Aliamphritea ceti: one gene and its partner. The protein of the gene in region 1 binds, or shares a complex with, the protein of each later gene. Links are inferred from orthologs where the notes say so. Each region holds a gene or a part of one and is shown on either strand. Other genes may lie near its edges. The genes, in order: rne and pnp.

Evidence for each region.
Region 2: the proteins of rne (region 1) and pnp are in contact, whole or in part, in a cryo-EM structure (PDB 9QH0), measured with the Escherichia coli proteins. The link is inferred for Aliamphritea ceti from one-to-one orthologs.

The regions. Positions count from the first base shown.
Region 1 is NZ_AP025282.1:2,004,015-2,016,504, forward strand. Bases 1,528-5,087 are described here. They hold rne (ribonuclease E), read right to left. Parts: upstream 4,707-5,087; coding sequence 1,728-4,706; downstream 1,528-1,727. Other genes in these bases: murB (UDP-N-acetylmuramate dehydrogenase), read left to right, coding at 1,528-1,625; OCU49_RS09215 (hypothetical protein), read left to right, coding at 4,767-5,051. Outside these bases: OCU49_RS09200 (low molecular weight protein-tyrosine-phosphatase), read left to right, coding at 112-600; more of murB, read left to right, coding at 600-1,527; 23S rRNA pseudouridine(955/2504/2580) synthase RluC, read left to right, coding at 5,474-6,466; OCU49_RS09225 (DNA-binding protein), read left to right, coding at 6,534-7,637; HTH-type transcriptional regulator CysB, read left to right, coding at 7,820-8,794; OCU49_RS09235 (SDR family NAD(P)-dependent oxidoreductase), read left to right, coding at 8,824-9,570; OCU49_RS09240 (acyl-CoA thioesterase), read right to left, coding at 9,580-10,155; pabB (aminodeoxychorismate synthase component I), read right to left, coding at 10,357-11,751; OCU49_RS09250 (alpha/beta fold hydrolase), read left to right, coding at 11,999-12,490. UniProt on the Escherichia coli protein: Endoribonuclease that plays a central role in RNA processing and decay. Required for the maturation of 5S and 16S rRNAs and the majority of tRNAs. Also involved in the degradation of most mRNAs.
Region 2 is NZ_AP025282.1:4,650,992-4,662,889, forward strand. The notes cover bases 8,931-11,898. They hold pnp (polyribonucleotide nucleotidyltransferase), read right to left. Parts: upstream 11,482-11,898; coding sequence 9,379-11,481; downstream 8,931-9,378. Other genes in these bases: rpsO (30S ribosomal protein S15), read right to left, coding at 11,662-11,898. Also shown: OCU49_RS21000 (GFA family protein), read right to left, coding at 1-339; ATP-dependent chaperone ClpB, read right to left, coding at 536-3,124; peptidoglycan editing factor PgeF, read right to left, coding at 3,283-4,011; 23S rRNA pseudouridine(1911/1915/1917) synthase RluD, read right to left, coding at 4,008-4,976; OCU49_RS21020 (outer membrane protein assembly factor BamD), read left to right, coding at 5,161-6,102; OCU49_RS21025 (putative bifunctional diguanylate cyclase/phosphodiesterase), read right to left, coding at 6,251-8,266; OCU49_RS21030 (putative pterin-binding protein), read right to left, coding at 8,322-8,915. UniProt on the Escherichia coli protein: Involved in mRNA degradation. Catalyzes the phosphorolysis of single-stranded polyribonucleotides processively in the 3'- to 5'-direction. Also involved, along with RNase II, in tRNA processing.

The DNA of each region.
Region 1 (12,490 bases):
GTATATAATAGCGCTGTAGATTCGGTTGTACATGGCTTGTTTTTGTAGGTACGGGAGCTGTCTTTTGGTAAGTTCTTGCGCTTTTTATATTCGAGGAATACAGAGGTGTTAATGCAGAAAAATAAAACCACAGTGTTGTTCGTTTGTTTGGGTAATATCTGCCGTTCACCGACGGCGCATGGGGTCTTTCGTCAGTTGGTAGAAGATCGGGGGTTGTCAGCGTTAATTGAAACTGATTCCGCTGGAACAGGGGCGTATCATGTTGGTGAGCCGCCTGATCGACGGGCTACTGCGGAAGCCGCAAAGCGTGGATATGATTTAGCTGATTTGCGAGCGCGTCAGGCTGTTGCAGCTGACTTTGGTTATTACGATTATGTAATTGCGATGGATGAACAAAATTTGGCCGGTTTACGTGGGATATGTCCGTCTGATTATTCTGGTTGCCTGGCAATGATGACTGACTTTACCGACAGCTATAAAGGTGAAGTGCCGGATCCTTATTTTGGTGGTGCTGAAGGGTTTGCTTATGTTCTGGATATGCTGGAAAGCGCCTGTGGAGGTTTGCTTGATAGAATTGAGTCTTCTGGAGTGAAGGGTTAATGGAGTTTTTTGAAAATTATTCACTAAAGAGCAGTAACAGTTTTGGGTTCGAGGTCTCTGCAGAGTTTTGTTGTTCGGTAACCAGTCTGAATGAATTGCGTGAAGCGCTGGCGTTTGCTGAAAGCCAGAATTTAGATGTGTTGGTACTTGGCGGTGGAAGTAATCTGATTTTAGTGGGTGATATTGCAGGCTTAGTTATTTTAAACCGCCTTAGTGGTATTGAGGTGGAAGCTGATCTTAGTGATGCTGGTAAAGTTCGTGTAACTGGTGCTGCTGGAGAGAATTGGCATGAGTTTGTTCGCCACACTATTCAGTATGGTGCTTACGGGCTTGAAAATCTGTCTCTGATTCCGGGTACCGTCGGTGCTGCTCCTATGCAAAATATTGGCGCATATGGTGTTGAGATTAAAGATCGGATGGTTAGTCTCAAGGCGTTAGACAGGGTTACTGGTAAGGTTTGCGAGTTCTCTACAGAAGCCTGTGAATTTGGTTATAGAGACAGTGTTTTTAAGCAGCGGGATGCTGGCAGATACATTATTACCGAAGTCTGCTTTTTACTGAGTCGTGAAATCAATCCTGTGCTGGATTATGCGGGATTAAGAGATCGGTTTAAGGCGCAGGGAATAGCAGAGCCTACAGCACTGCAGATAAGTGACTTAATTTGTGAGATTCGCCAGTCTAAATTGCCTGATCCGCTTGAGATTGGAAATGCGGGTAGCTTCTTTAAAAACCCCGTGGTATCGATCGCTAAACGACAGTCTATTCTTGATTCTAATCCAGGTTTGGTCAGTTTTCCCGAGGGTGAAGGATATAAGCTTGCTGCGGGCTGGTTGATTGATCAGTTGGGCTGGAAAGGGCGTCGACAGGGTGATGCGGCTGTATATGATAAGCAGGCGCTGGTGTTGGTGAATCATGGTGCTGCAACCGGGGAAGATATTTTGCGGCTTGCCCGGGCTATCCAGGATGATGTGTTAAATCATTTTAATGTTGCGCTTGAAATCGAGCCCCGTACCTTTCCTGAGTAATTATTCCCGGATAGGCATTTATCGGTAAGTATAAAAAAGCCAGCTATAAGCTGGCTTTTTTGGGTTTTCTGACACCGGGTTGGCCGGTGTCGCTGATCAGATTTAAGCTTCTGTTGTTTCGCTGTCAGTCTGATTGTTGGCTGCATCCTGCTGATGGCCGCGCGGATCATTCGGTGCTCGGCGCTGACGACGCTGGCGTGGAGCATTGTCCTGATCTGCTGCTATCGGTGCCGGACGACGCGGAGTTGCCGGCTGAGGCTCGATAGTTGCTGTTGGTGCTGTCTGCGCTTTACGTGCAGGGCGTTGACGACCGCGGCGCTTTGTCGCAGAAGGATCTTCTTCAGCAGGTGTTGCAACTGGAGCTTTCGGTTGTGTTACCGCAGTTTCATCAGCTTGATTTTCTTCAGCTGTGCTTACATCAGAAGCTGTTGCCTCTGCTGTAGCTGCTTCGGATACTGGAGCTTCACTCTCAGCAGTGTCTGCCTGAGTACTGGTCTCTGCTGGTGCAGCTTCTTCAGTAGTTGCTTCTGAAGCGGTATCAGTCTTTATATCAACTGTTGTAGTTTCTTCCTGCTTGGTCTCTTCAGAAGTTTTTTCTTCGGGCTGAGCTACTTCAGCTTCAGAAGGTTTGGCTTCTTCGGTCTTTGCTTCCTCAGGCTGAGTGTCTTCAGCTTTGGCTTCTTCAGACTGAGTGATTTCAGCAGTAGGTGCTTCAGCAACAGTTTCAGTAGTCGCTGCTTCTTCAGTAACTGGGGCTGATGTATCAGCAGTAGTTTCTGTGTCAGCAGCGTTTTCACTGTTTTCTGTAGCTTCAGTAGTTTCTTCGCGCTTACGGTCTTTGCGAGGACGGCGCTGGCGACGCTTGCGCTTAGGCTGTTCCTCATCGGCCGCAGTTGTATTTTCCTGAGGAGCGTCAATCACTGCTTCAGCAGCAATATCTACCTGTGTGTCTTCAGTATTAACTGGCTGCTCTGTGTTCAGTGCTATTTCCTGCTCGCTGCCACTGCGACGCGCATTGCGTTCACCGCGACGACGGCGACCACGGCGGCGTTCACCACGGTTACGGCCATCTTCCTGAACTTCAGTTTCCTGTTGTTGCTGCAGGTTTTCTTCCTGTACTTCAGGCTTGTTGCGCTTCTGATCACGATCACGTTCATTACGGCGACGGTTGCGAGAGCGACCTTCACCGCGAGGCTTGTCATTGCGTGACTCTTGCTGTTCATCGTTAGATGCGCTTTGGGTTTTATTTTCACCGCGTTCGCGTTCATCTTTACGACGACGGTTGCGACGGTTGTTAGGTCGCTTGCGGTCGTTTTTATCTTTGTTGCGTGGTTTTTCCTGCTCTTTTTTCTCTTCTTCGGTATTTCCAAAGAAGTTTGTAATTGCAGAGAAAAGGCTGCCCAGCAGTGACTTTTCTTCACTCTTTGCCGGTTTAGCAGGGGCTGCAGGTGAAGTTGCTTCGGTGCTGACTGGCGCCGGTGTTGGCGGAGCGACAGTGCGTACAGCAGCTTTTTCACGAACAGGCGCGTTAGTTGCTGTGTCAGGTTCAGCAATATCTTCCGGTTCAGGTTGCATTGTGTAGCTTGCGTCGTTGGTGTTGATCACAGTGTGGTCATCACGCAGACGTACAACTTCATAGTGCGGCGTTTCCATGTTTGGATTTGGCACAATGACGACACGTACGCTCTGACGCTGTTCGATATCGTGCACTTCGCTACGCTTTTCGTTCAGCAGGAAGGTTGCTACAGATACCGGCAGAATTGCACGGATTTGAGCGGTGCGCTCTTTAGCTGATTCTTCTTCGATAAGGCGAAGGATTGAAAGCGCCAGTGATTCAGTGTCACGGATAGTACCCTGACCGTTACAGCGTGGGCATACAGAGCCACGGCTTTCGATCAGTGACGGACGCAGGCGTTGGCGGGACATTTCCATCAGGCCGAAGCGGGAAATGCGACCCAGTTGTACACGGGCACGATCAATTTTCATTGCGTCGCGCATGCGGTTTTCAACTTCACGCTGGTTTTTTATCGGCGTCATATCAATGAAGTCGATAACAATCAGGCCGCCGATATCACGCAAACGTAACTGACGGCCAATTTCTTCAGCGGCTTCAAGGTTTGTGTGTAGTGCTGTTTCTTCGATATCGCTACCGCGGGTTGCCCGTGCGGAGTTGATATCAATAGAAACCAGGGCTTCAGTCGGATCAATTACGATCGAACCGCCTGATGGCAATTGTACTTCACGCTGAAACGCAGTCTCGATCTGGGTTTCAATCTGGAAGCGGTTGAACAGAGGAACCTGTTCAGCATATAGCTTGATTTTTTGTTCGTAGCTAGGCATTACCTGCTTAACAAAGTTCAGCGCGTCCTGGTGAACTTCTTCACTATCGATCAGCACTTCGCCGATATCCTGACGCAGATAGTCGCGGATAGCACGAATAACTACATTGCTTTCCTGATAAATAAGGAAAGGTGCAGCGCGTTCGCTGGATGCTTTAGTAATGGATTCCCATAGAATCAGCAGGTAATCCAGATCCCATTGAAGCTCTTCAGAGCTGCGGCCAACGCCTGCAGTACGGATAATGACACCGGTTTTTTGCGGGATGTTGACGCCGTCCATCGCTTCTTTAAGCTGCTTACGGTCATCGCCTTCGATACGACGGGATATGCCGCCAGCGCGAGGGTTGTTTGGCATCAGGACAAGGTAGCGACCAGCCAGACTGATGAAAGTGGTCAGGGCTGCGCCTTTATTACCACGTTCTTCTTTGTCTACCTGAACGATAACTTCGGTGCCTTCAGCAACAACATCTTTAATGCTTGGGCGGCCGCCTTTGTCGCTGCCTTTTACGAAGTATTCGCGAGAGATTTCTTTAAGCGGCAGGAAGCCGTGGCGCTCAGCACCGTAATCAACAAAAGCAGCTTCAAGACTTGGTTCTACGCGGGTAATTTTACCTTTGTAGATGTTGGCTTTTTTCTGTTCGCGGGAGCCTGACTCAATGTCCAGGTCGTATAAGCGCTGGCCGTCAACCAGGGCTACGCGCAACTCTTCAGGTTGAGTTGCATTAATTAGCATTCTTTTCATGTTGTGTTAGCGTTCTCTTATAACACTAACGTATTTCATCTCTATCAGCGCTGTTTACGCATGGGGACAGGTCTTATCCTGTCACGTGAGTCCAATCTTCGTAACGACATTAATAGTTCAGTTTTTGCCAGTCTGGTGCGTTATGCATTGCAGACGGGTCTTATCGACGGTGGAGGAAACGGCAACCTCTATCAGTATCTGATCGTGGCTGTTACTGCGGATCTTTCAGGCCGGTTGATTCAGTCAGATTACTTATTACTGACTGTTTTTCGGGCTGATGGCACGCAGGTTCCGGGTTGGCGACATCTCCACCTCCAACTGGCCAAAACAGTACCAGAAGGATGAAATACGTAGTTAATTCTGTTGTTTTGATGTTGTTCTTTACGTGCCTGTCTCAGGCCGAATCACCAAAGCTAGCTCCAGGCAATCAGTTCACTCTGTGACTTCAGCATATCTGTTTGTGATAATGCTGTTAAGTGAAGGGTTGCGGAAGCCTTTTGGGCCTTTTCTCTGGCTGCTTTGGGATAAAAATACGTAAATATTTCATCATCTTCTGCGCAGGCTGTCGGATAAAGCCCTGATTTGGTTATTGACATCAGGTTATTTATCCATAAAAGCAAATTAGCTAAAGCCAAAGGCCTGCAGCAGCGCTAGAATATAGCAGCTATTAGCAGGTGCATCAATTCATAGATGTACCTGAATCTGTCTCATACTGGCAGATTTTGAAAATTTCTGTTCAGTATCTGTACGAGTGCCAAATTTTTACCATGTCCGAAAATAATGATGCCCCGAAAAGCCAGGTTCAGTGGTTTGATGTTGATGCTGATCTCGCTGGGCAACGCATTGACAACTTTTTACGTACCAAGTTAAAAGGTGCGCCTAAAACGCTTATTTACAGAATTTTGCGTAAAGGCGAGGTGAGAGTTAATAAGAAGCGAATAAAACCTGATTATCGCCTTCAGGAAGGCGACCTGGTACGGGTTCCTCCGTTACGGCTTGCTGAAGCGCGCGAGGCTCCTGTTGCCAGTGCTGGATTAGCTGCGAGTCTTGAGGCAGCTGTGTTATATGAAGATGCCGATGTGATGGTGATTAATAAGCCTTCCGGCCTAGCTGTTCACGGTGGGAGTGGTATTAGTCTTGGTCTGATTGAAACATTGCGTCAGATTCGGCCGCAGGCTAAATTTCTTGAGTTGGTGCATCGCCTCGACAGAGATACTTCAGGCTGTATTATGGTTGCAAAAAAACGTAGCGCTTTACGTTTTTTGCACGAAGCTTTGCGGCATAAAAAGGTCACTAAGATTTACAATGCATTAGTTGATGGCAAGTGGTCGACGAGAAAAACAAAGGTTGATGCGCCTTTGCAGAAAAATGAACTTAAATCGGGCGAGCGCGTCGTAAAGACGCACCCGATGGGCAAGGAGTCGCTGACTGAGTTTAAAGTTCTGCAGCGTTTTGCAGGATACGCTACTCTGGTCGAAGCGCGTCCTATTACAGGCAGAACTCACCAGATTCGCGTGCATTGTCAGTTTGCCGGTCATCCGATTATCGGTGATGATAAGTATGGTGTGGATTCTACCGATAAGTTCATGCGCCAGTTTGGCCTGAAGCGTTTGTTTTTGCATGCCGTTGAACTTCGGATGCCTTTGCCTTCAGGTGGCCGAAAGGTGATTAAAGCACCTTTAGGTGATGTGTTACAAAAAGGTATGAGTAATTTACAGCAACATATTGCTGAGCGTAATCAGGCTGCGGGAGCAGAGTAACTCGTTAGCCGTTATATAATTTTAAACCTGCTGGTTATGCAGGTGTGTTTTTTATCAGGATGTTTCAATGAGTGACAGGGTTGACCCGACTATCTTTAATCTAACTGCGGATAGCATGTTGCAGCGAGGGGTTATTCCAACAGCTGAGCTAATCGCAAAAGAGCTGAATACTGAACCGGATTGTCTCGCTGAAATGCTGAGTGAGTGGTGGGATAGTTTATCCGGACGTTTACAGGCTGTTAACGGTGCAATGATTTCTGTGCCGGATGTACCAAGTAGCCTTAATAAGTCGTTTCAGACGCTTTGGAATCAGGCCATTCAGGAAGCTCAGGCGCTGGTAACAAGTGATAAGGAAGATCAGATACTCGCCGGTGAAGAGTCACGTAAGCATAGTGAGCAAGAATTAAAGCGTCTCTATGAAGACCAGACTGAGCAGCAGAATAAGTATCGTAGTTTACGTACTAAGATGGAAGCTGAGACCAGTCAGATTCAGGCATTGGATGCTGAAATTTCTGTTTTAAAGATAAATCTTGGTGCAGTAACTTCTGATCTTAAGACAGCCGAACAGCGGCATCATAACGTTGAGCAGGAATTGGCGCTGCTGCAGAAGAAGTTAGATGATTCCAAGCGTACATTTGATCAGCGCGTAAAGGATGAGCAGCGTCACAGCCTTGAACAGGTCAGTAAAGCTGAGGCTGATGTGCGTTACTATCGCGGTTCGCTGGATAAAATCCGTGATGAGAGTGGTCGTAAAGAGTCGGCTCTGACTAAAGAGATTCATGATCTGCAGGCGGTTGTTGCTAAGAAAGATGTGAAGCTTGATTCGCAGAAGAATCAGGTAAAGATTCTTGAAGATGAACTGAAGCGTTATAAGACTGATGTTGATCTTGGGTCGCGCCAGTTAAATAAGGTATCCGGTTCAATTCTGTCTGAGCAGAATAAGAATAAGCGTCTGGCTGATAAGGTTAAAGAGTTAACTGAAGAAACTAAGCGCCTTAATCAAAAGCAGTTAGCTGCAGCTAATGAAGCCACCCGTCGTGAAAGTGCATTACGGGGGCAGGTTAAACTGAAAGATGATGAGCTGATTCGTGCTATCAGTCGGGTGACCGGTCTTGAGAAACGGATAACCTCTCAGGATGAAGAAATTCGTCGTTTAAAATCCCGTCTTTAATCCCTTCTGTAAAATAGCCTCTACAGTTTACTGTAGGGGCTAGCAACCACAGTAATTCTGTGTGAATATATGTCCTATATAATTATTAGTTATTAATAATGTCTTTGTTACTTCTGTTTTGCTGATTATTCGAGCGGGGTGCGTTCAGCGGGACAGTTTTTGATCCGAGTCTGGAGGTTTGCATGAAGTTGCAACAGTTGCGCTATATCTGGGAAGTTGCCCGCCATGATCTGAATGTTTCGGCTACTGCTCAGAGTTTATATACATCGCAGCCGGGTATTAGTAAGCAGATTCGCTTACTTGAAGATGAGTTAGGTGTAGAAGTGTTTGCCCGCAGCGGTAAACATTTGACCCGGGTGACACCGGCTGGCGAGAAAATTCTTGAAGTGGCCGGTGATATTCTGCGTAAAGTCGAGAGTATTAAGCAGGTTGCTCAGGAATTCAGTGATGAAAAAATGGGCAGTCTTGATGTAGCGACTACTCATACGCAGGCGCGTTACGCATTACCTGAAACAATTAACGGTTTTATGCAGTCTTATCCTGATGTGTCACTGCATATGCATCAGGGAACGCCGATGCAAATTGCAGAAATGGCTGCTGATGGTACTGTGGATTTCTGTATTGCCACAGAAGCGATGAGCCATTTTAATGATTTGATCATGATGCCGTGTTATCGCTGGAATCGTTCAGTGGTTGTGCCTAAGGATCATCCTTTAGCGCAGATTTCCCGTCTTACGTTGAAGGACATTGCTGAGTTTCCAATCGTGACCTATGTATTTGGGTTTACTGGCCGCTCTAAGTTGGATGATGCGTTCATCCGTGAAGGTCTTGATCCCCGGGTCGTCTTTACTGCGGTTGATTCTGATGTGATTAAAACCTACGTCCGCTTAGGTTTGGGGGTCGGCATTATTGCTACTATGGCATTTGATGAAGCTGCCGATCACGGTCTGGTATGTCTTGATGCCAGTCATCTGTTCGAAGCAAGTTCTACTAAGATTGGATTCCGCAAGGGAACCTTCCTTCGCGGCTATATGTACGACTTTATACAGAAGTTTGCGCCACATCTGACACCCGAAGTGGTTAGGCAGGTTCAGGCCTGTAATAACCGTGCAGAAGTAGAAGAGCTGTTCATGAATCAGGAGCTGCCCGAGCTCTGAGATGCTTTTAAAGTACAGAGGGAGTATTGATGCAGTTATTTGATCTGACCGACAAAGTAGCACTGGTGACAGGTGCTACTTCCGGTATTGGTATGCAGCAGGTAATTGCACTGCGCAGCGCCGGTGCCAGCGTTATTACGCTGGGGCGTCGACAGGAGCGACTGGATCTTTTAACCGAAAAAGATTCGCAGGTTGCTTCTATAGTGGCTGATCTTGCTGATATCAGTAAGCTGGATGCTATTGTTGCAGAATGCCTGCAGATACATGGCCGCATCGATATTCTTTGTAATACTGCAGGTGTGAATCTTCGTCAGCATGCTGATGATGTGACGCCGGATGACTGGGATCTGACTCAGGATCTTAATCTGAAAATTCCTTTTTTCCTGGCGCAAAAATTAGTACCTCAGATGGCTGAGCGAGGCTGGGGAAAGGTTATCAATGTGGCATCATTGCAGTCCCGCCGTGCTTTCGCTAACGGTATTGCTTACGGTGCATCTAAAGGTGGCGTTGAGCAACTCACCAGGGCAATGGCGGAAGCTTGGTCTTCCCGGGGCGTCGCCTGTAATGCAATAGCGCCAGGTTTTTTTCCAACCGAATTAACTCAGGCTGTATTTGATAATGATTCACTTGCTGAGCAGTTAGCACAGCAAACGGCGATTGGGCGTAACGGTGAATTAGAAGATCTGAGCGGTGTGTGTATCTTCCTGGCCAGTCATGCGTCAGATTACATTACTGGCCAGACAATCTTTATTGATGGCGGCTTTACTGCAAAGTAAGGCTTTGTTTCAGAGAGCGTCGCTTTCCAGCATATCTTTAAGTCGGGCATCGATTTCTTCACTGGACAGGTCGTCGACGTGCTCGGTCCACTTATCATGAATGTCCGCCAGTCGCTGATCATGTTCGTTGCGTAGCTGCTTGCGTAACGCAGCGGCTATATAGCGGGCTTTCTGTTGCGGAGTATTCAGCTCAAGACGCGGAACTGTCGTTGATTTGCCGTCGTCATCAACCGCTACCATAGTGAAGTAGCAGCTATTGGTGTGGCGTTCTTCGCCGCTGTGAATGTCTTCGGCAACTACCTTTACACCGATTTCCATTGTTGAGCGACCGACGTGATTAACCGCCGAATAAAAGGTTACCAGCTCGCCAACGCGCACCGGTTGTTTAAAGTGTACCTGGTCTACTGACAGGGTGACGACATAGTGTTTGCTGAAGTGGCTGGCGCAGGCATAGGCAACCTGATCTAAGATTTTGAGTAAGGCGCCGCCGTGAACATTGCCGGAAAAATTGGCCATATCTGGTGTCATCAGCATGGTCATTGAGATCGAATCTTTACTCTTACTACCTGTCAAATTGCTGCTCATAGCCTACCTCTAGGGTCAGTTTCGAGATCGATGAGCTCAAGTATAGGCAGTCGTCAGCGAAAAAGTATAGCGGGATCAGGAGCTTGCGTAGGGTATAGGAATCAAAACGAGTAGTAAGTTGCAGCCTGCGTATCAGGCAGGCTGCAGTAGGTATAGCGCTACAAAAGGTGGTGTCTTAAAAGCAGGTGCACTGAAAAGTGCTTAGTGAAGCCCTTCTTCAAGTGCCTGCAGAAGGTTGTTAACCTTATTGTAGGTTTCCTGGTATTCATCAGCGGTTTCTGAGTCCGCAACGATGCCGCCACCGGCCCAGCAGTGAATCTTGTTTTCATGGCATAAAAGGGTGCGGATAGTAATGCTACTGTCGAACCGGCCGGAGAAGCTTAAATAACCTATTGAGCCGCAATAGATTGAGCGTCGGTTGTGTTCGAGTTCTTCAATTATTTCCATGGCACGGATTTTAGGCGCACCAGTAATTGATCCGCCGGGAAAGCTGTGTTCGAGCAAATCAAGCGCCGTTTTATCGGTATCCAGCATGCCTGTAACTGTACTTACCAGATGATGTACGTTGGCATAGGATTCGATATCAAACAGCTTTGGTACTTTGACGCTGCCGTGCTGGCATACTTTGCTGATATCGTTGCGCAATAAGTCGACGATCATCAGATTCTCGGCACGGTCTTTCTCACTGTCTATTAACTCCTGAGCCAGGTGCTGATCTTCTTCAGGTGTTTTGCCCCGTGGGCGGGTGCCTTTAATTGGCTTAGTGGTAACCTTGCCGTTATCGACTTCCAGAAACTGTTCCGGTGACAGAGATAGTATGCTGCCCTGGGGAGTCTCGATGTAACCAGAGTATGGGGTCGGGGCTTTGGCTCGCAGTTTTAGATATGCCTGCCAGGTATCGCCTTCGTAGCTGGCTTTAAAGCGTTGAGCAAAGTTAACCTGATAGCAATCGCCTGCCTGAATATAGTCACTGACTTTATCCAGTGCATCGTAATAGTTTTGTTCAGTAAGATTGCTGCTGAAGCGGTTAATCAGTTTGAAGCTGTCTGCTTCAGCTGGTGCGGCGAGTGCCGCCTCTATTTCAGCCTTAATAGCTTCAGCATGCGATAAGTCTATTAAAGGCGTAGTGATTAACTGAGTTCGCTTTTCCTGATGATCAACAACGATTGCCCAGGGGTAGATTGCTGCCTGCATATCCGGCAGTTCCTGATCCTGAGGGTTTAGTTCCGGAAGGTCTTCCAGGCTGCGTCCCAGATCATAAGAGAAATAACCAATCATGCCGCCACAAAATGGCAATTGAGCGATATCTTTGTCAGCAGGAGGAGGGCAGTTTTTAGTGTATGCCTGGTACATTTCCTGAAGGTGGCTGAAAGGATTTCCCTGCAGGGATTCTGTATTGGTATGCAGATGGCTAAGCGTTGTTTTGCCATGTTGGTAACTGAGTTGCGCGACTGGAGATGCAGCAATAATGTCGTACCGGCCGAAGCCTGAGCGGGGCTTACCGCTATCAAGGAAAACCGGCGCGTTATGCTGTCGGATGGCAGCAAAATATGGGCAGGCATCATCTAGATAGGGAAGGGAGAAAAGTCTGTACACCGGGTAAGCCTTTTTGTCGTAGCTGCAAGAGTAACTGTATAGCAGACGGATAATTCCTTATGGGAATAAGCGTCTGGTTAAAGAGGGCGATTGTAACCATCTGGTCCTATTAATGCGAGTATATTGGCGGGAATAAGGCACAATATTACGCATCCAGAGCAGTTTGATTCCTTTCGAGGTAAAGACGTAATTTCGTGTAGACTTAGCGGGACTTTTTATATGATTTTCTTAACCTTAACGAGTGATTATGAAGTTCCCTTATAGCCTGTATACAGGTATTTACCAGCGTCCGGATCAGCAGATATTTTATCGGGTTTACCGGCATTCTGAGAATCAGAGCGGGCGTCGTTTGGTTTTATTACATGGCGCAGGGGTAGCGGGGGAAGATACCTGGCAGGCTTTGCTGGCGCAGCTGGGCCTTTGGTCTGAGGTATTGGTGCCGGATTTGCGGGGGATGGGGAAAACCGTATCGCCGGACGGCGAAGAGTATGCGTATACCGCTCATGAAGTCGTTGCAGATGTTGCCGGGCTGCTTACGCATTTGAATTGGCAACATTTTGATTTGGCGGGGTATTCGATGGGTGGGTTAATCTCCATGCTATATAAACAAGAGTACAGTCAGCATGTTGATAAGCAATATCTGTTGGAGTCTGCCGCAGTAGACCGGGGTGACTGGCAGGCAAGTCTGGAATTGCGTGCTGAGTATATGCAGGCGGCTAAGCATCTTAGCAGTGACACT
Region 2 (11,898 bases), 2.7 Mb from region 1 along the record:
TCCCGGATGTATATCCAGTGTACCGGCTGGAATCACCATGGCCTTACCGGACTTGGCCAACCAGGGCAGTGACGATCCGCAATGTTTACAAAAAGCTGTTGTGAAATGTTTAGTGTCTGCTGGCGTATATTTACCAATATGCTGGCGACCGCTAAGCCAACTAAACTGTTCAGGCCGGGCTAAAATATTTGCTGCATGCGCACTGCCGGTAAACTTTCGGCAACGTGAGCAATGACAGTACTGAAAAATCCCGAGATTACCGTCCAGTTGATAGGTCACTTCACCACACAGACAACTGCCAGTTACCTGATCTGCAGATTCTGTTTGCACGTCCGGCATAACATTCCTCCCCAAGTTATGATTTTAAAAAACAGCCTGGTAAAACCGATTAATGAATATAATCCAAAAATACAGAAAGATTACAGCACGACAATTATATGTTTGTCGCTTACCTGTTTGGTTAAGGCATAAAAAACCCCGAGGCTGATATCAGCCTCGGGGTTATCCGTTTCAGAAGATTGACTCATTGCCAGCTTTATCGAAAGACAAACTCCCCAGCTTCAACATCTATAGCAATTTCGCTGCCACTGCTAAAGTCGCCGGCCAGTAAACGCTGAGCTAAGGGGTTTTCAATCCATTGCTGAATCGCCCGTTTCAATGGCCGTGCTCCATATATCGGCTCAAAGCCAACATCCACAAGCTTGTCCAGCGCTGTAGAAGTAAGTGTCAGACTCAGTTCTCTTTCAGCCAAACGGCTACGCAAGCGCTGTAGCTGAATATCCGCTATACCTCTCACCTGTTCTTTACCCAGGCTATGGAAAACAACAACTTCATCAATCCGGTTAATCACTTCGGGTCTAAAGTGAGTACCCACCACCTCCATAACAGCATTACGCATAAGACTATAGTCATCATCGCTGCTGAAATTTTGAATAAGATCAGAACCCAGGTTAGATGTCATCACCACTATAGTATTTCGGAAATCAACGGTCCGCCCCTGACCATCAGTAAGACGGCCATCTTCCAATACTTGTAGCAGTATATTGAAGACATCCGGATGAGCTTTTTCTACTTCATCCAAGAGCAAGACTGAATATGGCTTACGCCGCACAGCTTCTGTCAGGTAGCCGCCTGATTCATAGCCAACGTATCCCGGTGGCGCACCAATTAGGCGAGCGACCGAATGTTTTTCCATAAACTCAGACATATCAATGCGCACCATGGCATCGGTAGTGTCGAACAGGAAGCTGGCCAATGCTTTGCATAATTCTGTCTTACCAACCCCCGTTGGCCCAAGAAACAGGAATGAGCCATTTGGACGGTTCGGATCAGCCAACCCAGCCCGGGCACGGCGTACTGCATTGGAAACAGCAGTTACTGCTTCTTCCTGACCAATAACCTGCTCATGAAGTGCATCTTCCATCCGCAATAATTTTTCACGCTCCCCTTCGAGCATTTTTGCAACCGGAATACCTGTCCAGCGAGAAACTACTTCGGCAACTTCTTCTTCACCGACTTTATTCCGCAACAGCTTATTTTCCTGCTCGGTATTATCCGCTTCGGCCTCAGCTTCAGCAGCGGCAACCAGCTGTTTCTCCAGCTCGGGAATTTTGCCATATTGCAGCTCGGACATAATGCTCAGATCACCGGCACGACTGGCCCGCTCTAACTCAATCCGCGCCTGATCCAACTGCTCTTTCACTTGCTGCGAGCCTTGCAAAGCAAGTTTCTCAGCATTCCAAATCTCTTCAAGATCAGCATATTCTTTTTCAATTACGCTGATAGCATCTTCAAGTTCCTGCAAACGCTTTTTTGCCGCCTGATCTTTTTCTTTTTTCAGGGCTTCACGTTCCATTTTAAGCTGAATGAGACGACGCTCCAGCCGATCCATGCTTTCCGGCTTAGAGTCCATTTCCATACGAATACGGCTACCGGCTTCATCAATCAGGTCAATGGCTTTGTCTGGCAACTGCCGATCAGTAATGTAACGCTGAGATAATTTAGCCGCTGCGATAATCGCAGAGTCTGAAATATCCACACCATGGTGAATTTCATAGCGTTCTTTCAAACCACGTAAGATAGCGACGGTATCTTCTTCACTCGGCTCATCAACAATGACTTTTTGGAAGCGGCGCTCCAGTGCAGCGTCTTTTTCAACATACTGGCGATATTCATCCAGCGTAGTTGCACCGACACAATGCAGTTCACCGCGTGCCAGCGCAGGCTTGAGCATGTTACCGGCATCCATAGCACCTTCGCCTTTACCAGCACCAACCATGGTATGCAATTCATCGATAAACAGGATTACCTGACCATCCTGTTTAGACAGTTCATTCAGAACCGCTTTTAAGCGCTCTTCAAACTCCCCACGGAATTTAGCCCCTGCAATCAGCGACCCCATGTCTAGCGATAATACCTGTTTATTTTTCAGGCCTTCCGGCACTTCGCCATTAACAATGCGTTGAGCCAGACCTTCAACAATGGCGGTTTTACCCACACCAGGTTCGCCAATCAGAACAGGGTTATTCTTGGTACGACGTTGTAGCACCTGCACTGTTCTGCGGATTTCATCATCACGGCCAATAACAGGGTCCAGCTTGCCTTCTTCGGCCTGGGCGGTGAGATCAATCGTGTATTTATTTAATGCCTGACGATTTTCTTCTGCGTTAGCAGAATTCACACCTTCGCCACCACGCAACTGCTGAACAGCATCCGTCAGACGTTGCTTATCGGCACCTGCCGCTTTGAGCAATTTACCTACGCCACTTTTATCATCCAGCATCGCCAACACAAAGACTTCACTCGCGATATACTGATCCTGCCATTCACGGGCTAGCTTTTCAGTCAGGTTGAAGAGTTTGCCTACATTAGGTGAAAAGCGAATGTCACCATCACTGTCGGACACCTGTGGCAGCTTGCTATATTCCTGCTGCACAGCACTGCTAAGCTGCTGCGTATTGACGCCTGCCTGTGTCAGTAAAGGCTTTATTGAACCACCCTGCTGTTCCAGCAACGCTTTAAGAATATGAACCGGCTCAATGTAATTGTGATCTTTAGCAATCGCCAGTGACTGAGCATCAGCCAGAGCGGATTGCAACTTACTGGTAAAACGTTCGGGATGCATTAGAACCCTCCTTAAAATTATCTGCACCACTGGCCGTTATGATATCCGGGCTCTAAATGGCCCGCGGGACGGCTGGTGAGTTATTAACTTAAGTAGGGGTTGGCAGGAAGAAATTCAAGCCAGCAGAGGAAATTTAAATTAGAAGAAGCTGATATATATCAACTGTCGATCCAGATCACACTGGCCATCCGGCCGGTGACACCGTCACGGCGGTAAGAGTAGAAATCGTCAGCTTGAGAGAAAGTGCACTGGTCGCCACCACTTACCTGTTCTATGCCTATATTTTGTAAACGTAACCGTGCCAGCTGATATATATCAGCCAGCCACTTACCTTCTGTCACAGAAGGTTTAAAAGCAGTATCCGAAGAAGCCAGTTCATCGCAAAACTGTTGGCGTACTTCTTCTCCGACTTCAAAAGCATCCGGACCAATTGCAGGCCCAAGCCAGACATGTAAGTCTTCCCGCTGATCAAACACCTGCAGGGTATTTTCCACTACACCATCAACCAACCCACGCCAGCCAGCATGCGCAACGGCTACCCGGGTTCCGTCAGCATTACTGATAAACACTGGCAAACAGTCTGCTGTCATGACCACACATACTTGCCCCGGCTTATCCGTCCAGCAGGCATCAGCTTGCGGCACGTCACCGTTACCGGAAGCCTCAACTGCAATAGTACTGTGCACCTGTTGCAACCACTGCACATCTTGCCAACCGTTCTCTGCTGCCAGTAGACGTCGATTTTCGACTACATCTAACGGGTCATCTGCAACGTGATCGCCCAAATTGAGACCCGCATATACACCTTTACTACAACCGCCCTGACGAGTAGTTGTAAAAGCTTTTATCTGTGCAGGCGCCAGCCAGTCTGGGCGAATTAGTTTCATTGGTCTTCTTCGTGAGCCTTAGCATCATCTTTAAGATTAACCAGCAATTGTTGCAAGTCTTCAGGAAGGTCCACTTCCCATGACATCAATTCACCACTGTCTGGATGGAATAACTCCAGACGTTTGGCATGCAGTGCCTGACGTTTCAGATCACGCAGATTCTTCTGTAAATCCGGCGAAATGCCTTTAGGTAAACGGAATCGTCCGCCATACATCTGATCGCCAATTAACGGATAATTGATATATGCCATATGCACACGAATCTGATGGGTACGACCGGTTTCCAACTTCAGACGGATATGCGTATGGGCGCGAAACTTATCCAGCACCCGATAATGGGTAATAGCTTCTTTACCTACACCGACAACAGCCATCATCTGACGATTACGGGAATGACGTCCCAGAGGTTCGTCAACAGTACCGCCACCAGTCATGACATTATTCACAACAGCTTCGTATTCACGACCCATACTGCGTTCTTGCAGCTGCGCAACCAGATCCGTCTGCGCCTGAATCGTCTTAGCAACAACCATCAGACCGGTTGTATCCATATCCAGCCGGTGAACGATCCCTGCCCGTGGTACCTGCGCTATTTCCGGGTTGTAATGTAGCAAACCGTTAAGCAGCGTATCATCCCAGTGGCCAGCAGCCGGATGAACGACTAACCCTGCAGGCTTATTAATGATCATGATGTGTTCATCTTCAAAGATGATGTCTAGCGGCATTTCGCGAGGTACAAAACTGTCTATCACTTCCAGTTTGGCATCAATCACAATTTCTTCGCCACCGAAGACTTTATCCCGAATGCGCCAGCTTTTACCATCAACGGATAAACTGCCATCTTTAATCCAGTTTTGCAGACGTGATCGAGAATAATCAGGGAACAGATCGGCAACCGCCTGATCTAATCGCTTACCTACTAGCCCGTCCGGGACGGTTGCGCTTAATTGCACCTGTTCTGTCATGCTATATATTCTTCACTTTTTTTGCGCTCTTTGTACGGTTTCATCACACAAAGGCGGTTTGATGCTTTGGCTTCACTACGGGTTATGGTTAAATAAGCCCGGTAAAATTTTGCCCATTATAACTGAAAGTGGCCTAAACCGCTGTCTTACAAGAACAGTGGTAACAATTATCAGGATATTTTTTATGCGCCTAGCTAAGCTGTTCGCGATTCTATCGATTTGTATCATAACCGCCGGTTGCTCGTGGTTTGGTGGTGGTGATGAAACCGATAACCTGGATACGCCGGAACAAACCATTTATGACGAAGCGATTACCGCCCTGAAGGCCAGTAACTACGCACTAGCAATTGAAAAACTGCAGCTACTGGAAGCACGCTACCCGTTCGGCCAGTATTCCGAGCAGGCTCAGCTGGAACTAATTTTCTCCTATCATAAGAACGGAGAAGAAGAAGCTGCTAAAGCAGCCGCTGACCGCTTCATTCGCTTGCAGCCGAATCATCCGAATCTTGACTATGCACTGTACCTGAAAGGTTTAACTGCCTTTAACCAGGATAAATCTGTATTTGAAGACTATCTACCTGTAGATGAAAGCACCCGCGATCCAGGTAACGCTCTGGATTCATTTAACAGCTTCGACACTCTGATCAAACGTTTCCCGAACAGCCAGTATGCGCCGGACTCACAAAAGCGCATGGTCTACCTGAAGAACCGTCTGGCACAATATGAAATTCACGTGGCACGTTATTACGTTCGCCGTGAGGCATGGCTTGCAGCTGCTAACCGTGGTCGCTATGTAGTTGAGAACTATCAGGAAACACCGTTAGTACCCGAAGCACTTAGCATCATGGTACTGGGCTATAGTCAACTGCAACTGCCTGAACTGGCTGCAGACGCTAAAGCAGTTTTAGACACTAACTTCCCAGGCTACCAGACGAGCATTAAGCGCGCCAAGAAGGAATCTCTGCTGAGCTCTGCCACCTTTGGCTTGTTAGGTGATGGCGATCAGGAATCAGCTAACCTGCAACCGGAGCCACAGGTTGAAGAGGATAGCAACGAGCGCTCCTGGTTCAGCATAATGACTTTCGGCGTATTTGATGATGACGAAGAGGCGCAACCAGCCCAGTAAAACATGGCTTAACCTAGACGAAAAAAAGAGCGGCATAGCCGCTCTTTTTTATTACCTGCTGATCAGTAATCAACGCTTATGCATTTATTCACTTTAAATATTAGTATCAGCTTTTCTACAACTCTATAATCTGCAAAAAACTGCTATTTCATACGGAACGGTATCGCTCCACAGACTGCTTAAGAAAACGTTCAAAATCCGGCTGAGATAACGGCCGACTGTAATAATAGCCCTGAGTAAACAGGCACTGATTACTGACCAGAAACTCTTCCTGCTGCTGACTCTCAACACCTTCAGCAACCACCTGTAACTTAAGACTTTGCGCCATTGACAGAATCCCTTTTACCAGCTCATCGTCATCCGGATCAACGGTCAGATCTTTAATAAAAGAGCGGTCAATTTTAAGTATATTAATCGGGAATTTTTTTAAATAACTCAGCGAAGAATATCCCGTACCGAAATCATCTATCGCCAGACTCACACCCTGTTTACGAATATCTTCCAGCTGATCATGAATCCCCTGATCGTCTGCCATCATCAAGCCTTCGGTAATTTCCAAGACCAACCGTTCTGGCTCAAGCCCGGTATCTGCCAGCACATCCGCAACCATAGCGGCAACATTCTGCTTCTGAAACTGCCGGTAAGACATATTCACGGCAAGATGCAGCGGCAAGCCACTGTCCTCTTTCCAACTGACAGCTTGTTTACAGGCTTCCCGCAATACCCATTCTCCAATAGGCACTATTAATCCAATCTCTTCCGCTAACGGAATAAATACGTCCGGGGTAACAAAGCCATTTTCGTGATCGTACCAGCGAATTAAAGCTTCAGCGCCCACCATCCGGTCAGTATGCGGATTAAATACCGGCTGATAATTCAGCATGAATTCGTTGTGCTCCAGCGCATCATACAACGCAGCTTCCAACTTACGTCTGTCGTGCGCTTCAACATCCATCTGCGGCGTAAAAAACTGGAAATTATTGCGACCACGCTCCTTCGCTTTATACATAGCACTGTCTGCTTTACGCAGCAGTGTACCTGTACTGTCACCGTCATCCGGAAAAATTGTTACACCGATACTCGCAGATACAAAAGCGTCGTTACCTTCCAGGCGATAAGGCATTGAAAGCCGGTCGAGAATCCGCCCAACTATATGCTCTATAACCAGTGAATCTTTAACATCAGGCAGCACCACCGAAAATTCGTCGCCACCAAAGCGTGACGCGGTATCACTTTCACGCAGCACATCCAATATACGGCTTGATGCTTCCTGCAATAATTCGTCGCCTACTGAATGCCCCAAGGTATCGTTGATATGCTTGAAACGGTCCAGATCTAAAAACAACAAGGCAACTTTACTGTCATCGCGACGGGCGCGGGCAATCGCTTGCGAAAAACGGTCTTCAAAAAGATTACGATTGGCCAGCTTGGTCAGCGAATCAAAATTCGCCTGATACTCAACCCGCTCTTTAGCTTCTTCAGCAATCATCTGGCTGTTGCGCAACTGTTCTTCTACTTTATAACGCTCTTTTATCTCACTTTTTAGGTTTATGTTACTCAACATCAACTCATGCGTGCGCTGCTCTACCCGCTCTTCAAGACTGACCTGCATATCCAATAAGCGTTTATTATTACGATAAAGATAAACGGCTACGACTAAACCAAGAATCAGAGCGATGACGCTCAGCACCAAAGAGTTACGGTAAGATTCAAAAGATTTCATTTGCCGGGTCAGTGCAACTTCTCTGTTGAGAAAGTCCCTGTCCTGCTGATACTGATGGGACGCTTCGATCAGTTGCTGAAAGATCGCCCTTACCTCTCCAAATTCAGCCGCTGTCGGTGTGTCTAAACCGTACAGCACGCCATCAATATGCATGATTGCAGTTTGTAACTGTTCCATGTCGAAGCCATCATTAACAGCATCAACTCCTAACTTACCAGACTCAATACTATCTAAACGACTCCAGAGAATATTGAACCATCGATCAAAGCTATCACGACTACTTTCATAACGAGCTTCAGGATAAGCCTCAGCATATTGCACAGCGGTACGCATCAACTCATATTCATACTGCCGTAAAAAAAACACCAATTCAGAGCGGGTTGGACCCACCTGCATGCCTGATATTTGCTTGAACAGCCAGAATGAGCTGAACATACTCATGATAATAACTACAAGCATCAGAGTAGCGATAAAAATTGATGTTCTGGAACCCGGTTTAATCATGAACGTCGAACTTCACTAACTGCCAGATTGCACGTGAGTAATAAGTACCATTTTTCAACGCTGCGTCTTCAGACCAGGGATAAATAACCCAGACAGGTCCCTTTGAACGCACAGTTAATGGTTCACCATTATTTTCTATGGCTAGAATAACGTCGAAAGATTCAAAATCCTCAAACGGAATTTCAATCTTATATTCATTCGCCGCTTCAGCTGAGACCATAGCACCTGTCGCCCCTGCTGCTGCAAGCACATCACGTACTAACGGCCCTTTAAAAACATTCATGCCTTCCGTCCAGCGGGTCTCAGTACTGATCGTACGTTGCTGAAACTGCAATAACTGATCACGATCTAACTTGAGCGCACCATCCGAATTCTGCTCAGTGATATTACCGCTAAGTGTAAGTAATACCTTGCCTTGCGGTGTAGTCAGATCTATATCCTGCGCAAACAGAATGGTAGGAAAGAAGCAGCATAAAAACCATACACATAGCTTTTTCTTCAACATCACAGCCTCCCGTGAAATCAAACAAAAAATAATACTCATAGGTTCTTTATCTGCTTCCTTTTGCGAACGTACATCTGCCATATTGGTTCAATGCCTGAGCCGAACTCCAGCCTCTAAATACTCAAACCGGATCCCCTGCAAACATCTATGAGCAACCAGTAACAATTCTATGTTAAAAAAACCATTACCGCTCTACGCGAGGTATGCAGAATCCACCATTATGAGAATAGAAACAGCCATTTTTTCAAACAAAAACTATCAAAATAGCAAAAACACTGCACACCTGACATACAGTTTAAAAGCTATATAAAAACGAACCATTACAACTAAAAGAAATAAATATTCACATCATTGATATTAAAATTATTTATAAACAGCAACTTAGCCAATACCACTTTATAACTGACAAGTAACAATCAAACAGATAACTTGATTTAACGCTTAGCAACACTTCAAACAAGGTCATATAGCAACAGACAATGCAACACCCGTAAATTTCGGGCACAAAAAAGCCCGCTTAAGCGGGCTTTTTTAGCAGTCAGTCTTATTCTACAGACTCGTCCTGCTCAAGATCACGCATGGTCAGCTTAATACGGCCACGGGCATCGACGTCCAGAACTTTAACCTTCAGTACGTCATCCATCTTGATATAATCCGTAACTTTCTCGATACGCTTGTTAGCGATTTGAGAAATGTGAACCAGACCATCTTTACCTGGCAGGATGTTTACGAATGCACCGAATTCTTCGATACGAACAACCTTACCTTCGTATACTGCGCCTACTTCAGCTTCTGCAGTAATTTCGATTACACGGTCAGTTGCCATCTTCGCTGCTGCTTTATCAGCTGCGTAGATGCGTACTGTACCGCTGTCATCGATATCGATAGTCGCGCCAGTTTCTTCAGTCAGTGCACGGATAGTCGCACCACCTTTACCAATTACGTCACGGATCTTCTCTGGGTTGATCTCGATCAGTGTCATTGCTGGCGCATTGTCTGGAAGTTCTGGGCGAGAGTAACCGATTACCTTACCCATTTCTTTCAGGATGTGAGCACGGGCTTCATATGCCTGTTCCAGTGCGATATCCATGATCTCTTCGGTAATACCCGTGATCTTGATATCCATCTGCAGCGCAGTAACACCTGCTTCAGTACCGGCAACTTTAAAGTCCATGTCACCCAGGTGATCTTCATCACCCAGAATATCAGTCAGTACAGCGAAACGCTCGCCTTCTTTAACCAGACCCATCGCGATACCAGCAACAGGAGCCTTCAGAGGTACACCAGCATCCATCATAGACAGAGACGCACCACATACAGACGCCATAGAGCTTGAACCGTTAGACTCAGTAATCTCAGATACGATACGGATAGTGTATGGGAATTCTTCCTGAGTAGGCAGAACCGCAGCAACACCACGACGAGCCAAACGACCGTGACCGATTTCACGACGACCAGTAGCACCGATACGGCCAGCTTCACCTACAGAGTATGGAGGGAAGTTGTAGTGCAACATGAACGGGTCTTTACGCTCGCCTTCAATTGCATCGATGATCTGCTGATCACGTGCAGTACCCAGCGTACAGGTAACAACTGACTGAGTTTCGCCACGGGTAAACAATGAAGAACCGTGTGTACCAGTCAGAATATCAATTTCAACTTCGATATCACGAACAGTCTTAGTGTCACGTCCATCAATACGTGGCGCGCCATCCAGAATACGTCCGCGAACAATTTCTTTTTCCAGTGAACTGATGATACCGCTAACTTCGCCGGCAGACGCAGCGTCTTCACCTTCGCATAAAGCAGCAACAGCTTGCTCACGTACTGCACTCAAAGCAGCCTGACGCTGCATTTTGTCAGCAGTCTGGTAAGCAGCTTCAACACCTGCAGCAGCAACGCCACGCACCTGTTCAATCAGCGCTTCGTTTTTAGCAGCCGGTTCCCAAACCCAGGCTTCTTTACCTGCTTCAGCAACCAACTCATTGATTGCACCAATAGCAACCTGCATTTCTTCGTGGGCAAATACAACAGCACCCAGCATTTCGTCTTCAGACAATTCCTGAGCCTGAGACTCAACCATCAGTACTGCATCAGACGTACCAGCGACAACCATGTCCAGCATAGAGCTTTGCAGCGCTTCATAGCTAGGGTTCAGTGAATAGCCGTCTTCTTCAGTGTAGCCAACACGTGCGCAACCGATAGGACCCTGGAAAGGGATGCCGGAAATAGCCAGTGCAGCAGACGTACCCAGCATCGCAGCGATATCCGGATCATTCACTTTGTCAGCAGACATTACAGTACAGATAACCTGTACTTCATTCATGTAACCTTTCGGGAACAGTGGACGAATCGGACGGTCGATCAGACGGGAAGTAAGCGTTTCTTTTTCAGAAGGACGCGCTTCACGCTTGAAGAAACCACCTGGGATACGACCAACAGAGTAGTATTTTTCCTGATAGTGAACAGACAACGGGAAGAAACCCTGTCCTTCACGGGCGCTCTTAGCACCAACAACGGTACACAGTACCTGAACGCCGGCCATAGTAACCAGTACAGCACCAGTTGCCTGACGAGCGACACGTCCAGTCTCCAGTGTTACCTGGTGCTGACCGAACTGAAATGTTTTAGTAATTGCTTGTGGCACAATAATATTCCTTAAGCTTAACCAGTAAAATGCCCGTTTATCGCGTTATCGGCCTCTTTTAGCCAGTACTCTGTTAACCCCTCAATGAAGGCCTATCAGAGTACAGGCTGGTTGATAATCGACAATTAAACAGGCTTAAAAAGCACCGGGGTCATCGATTGATGACCCCGGAACACTATCTTAGCGACGCAGACCTAAACGACCGATCAGATCGACGTAACGGCTAACATCTTTACCCTTCAGGTAATCCAGCAGCTTACGACGCTGGTTTACCATGCGGATCAGACCACGACGAGAGTGGTGATCATGGATGTGACCTTTAAAGTGAGACTGCAGACCAACGATGTTGTGAGTCAACAGAGCAACCTGAACTTCAGGGGAACCAGTGTCGCCTTCACCACGTGCGTATTCTGCAAC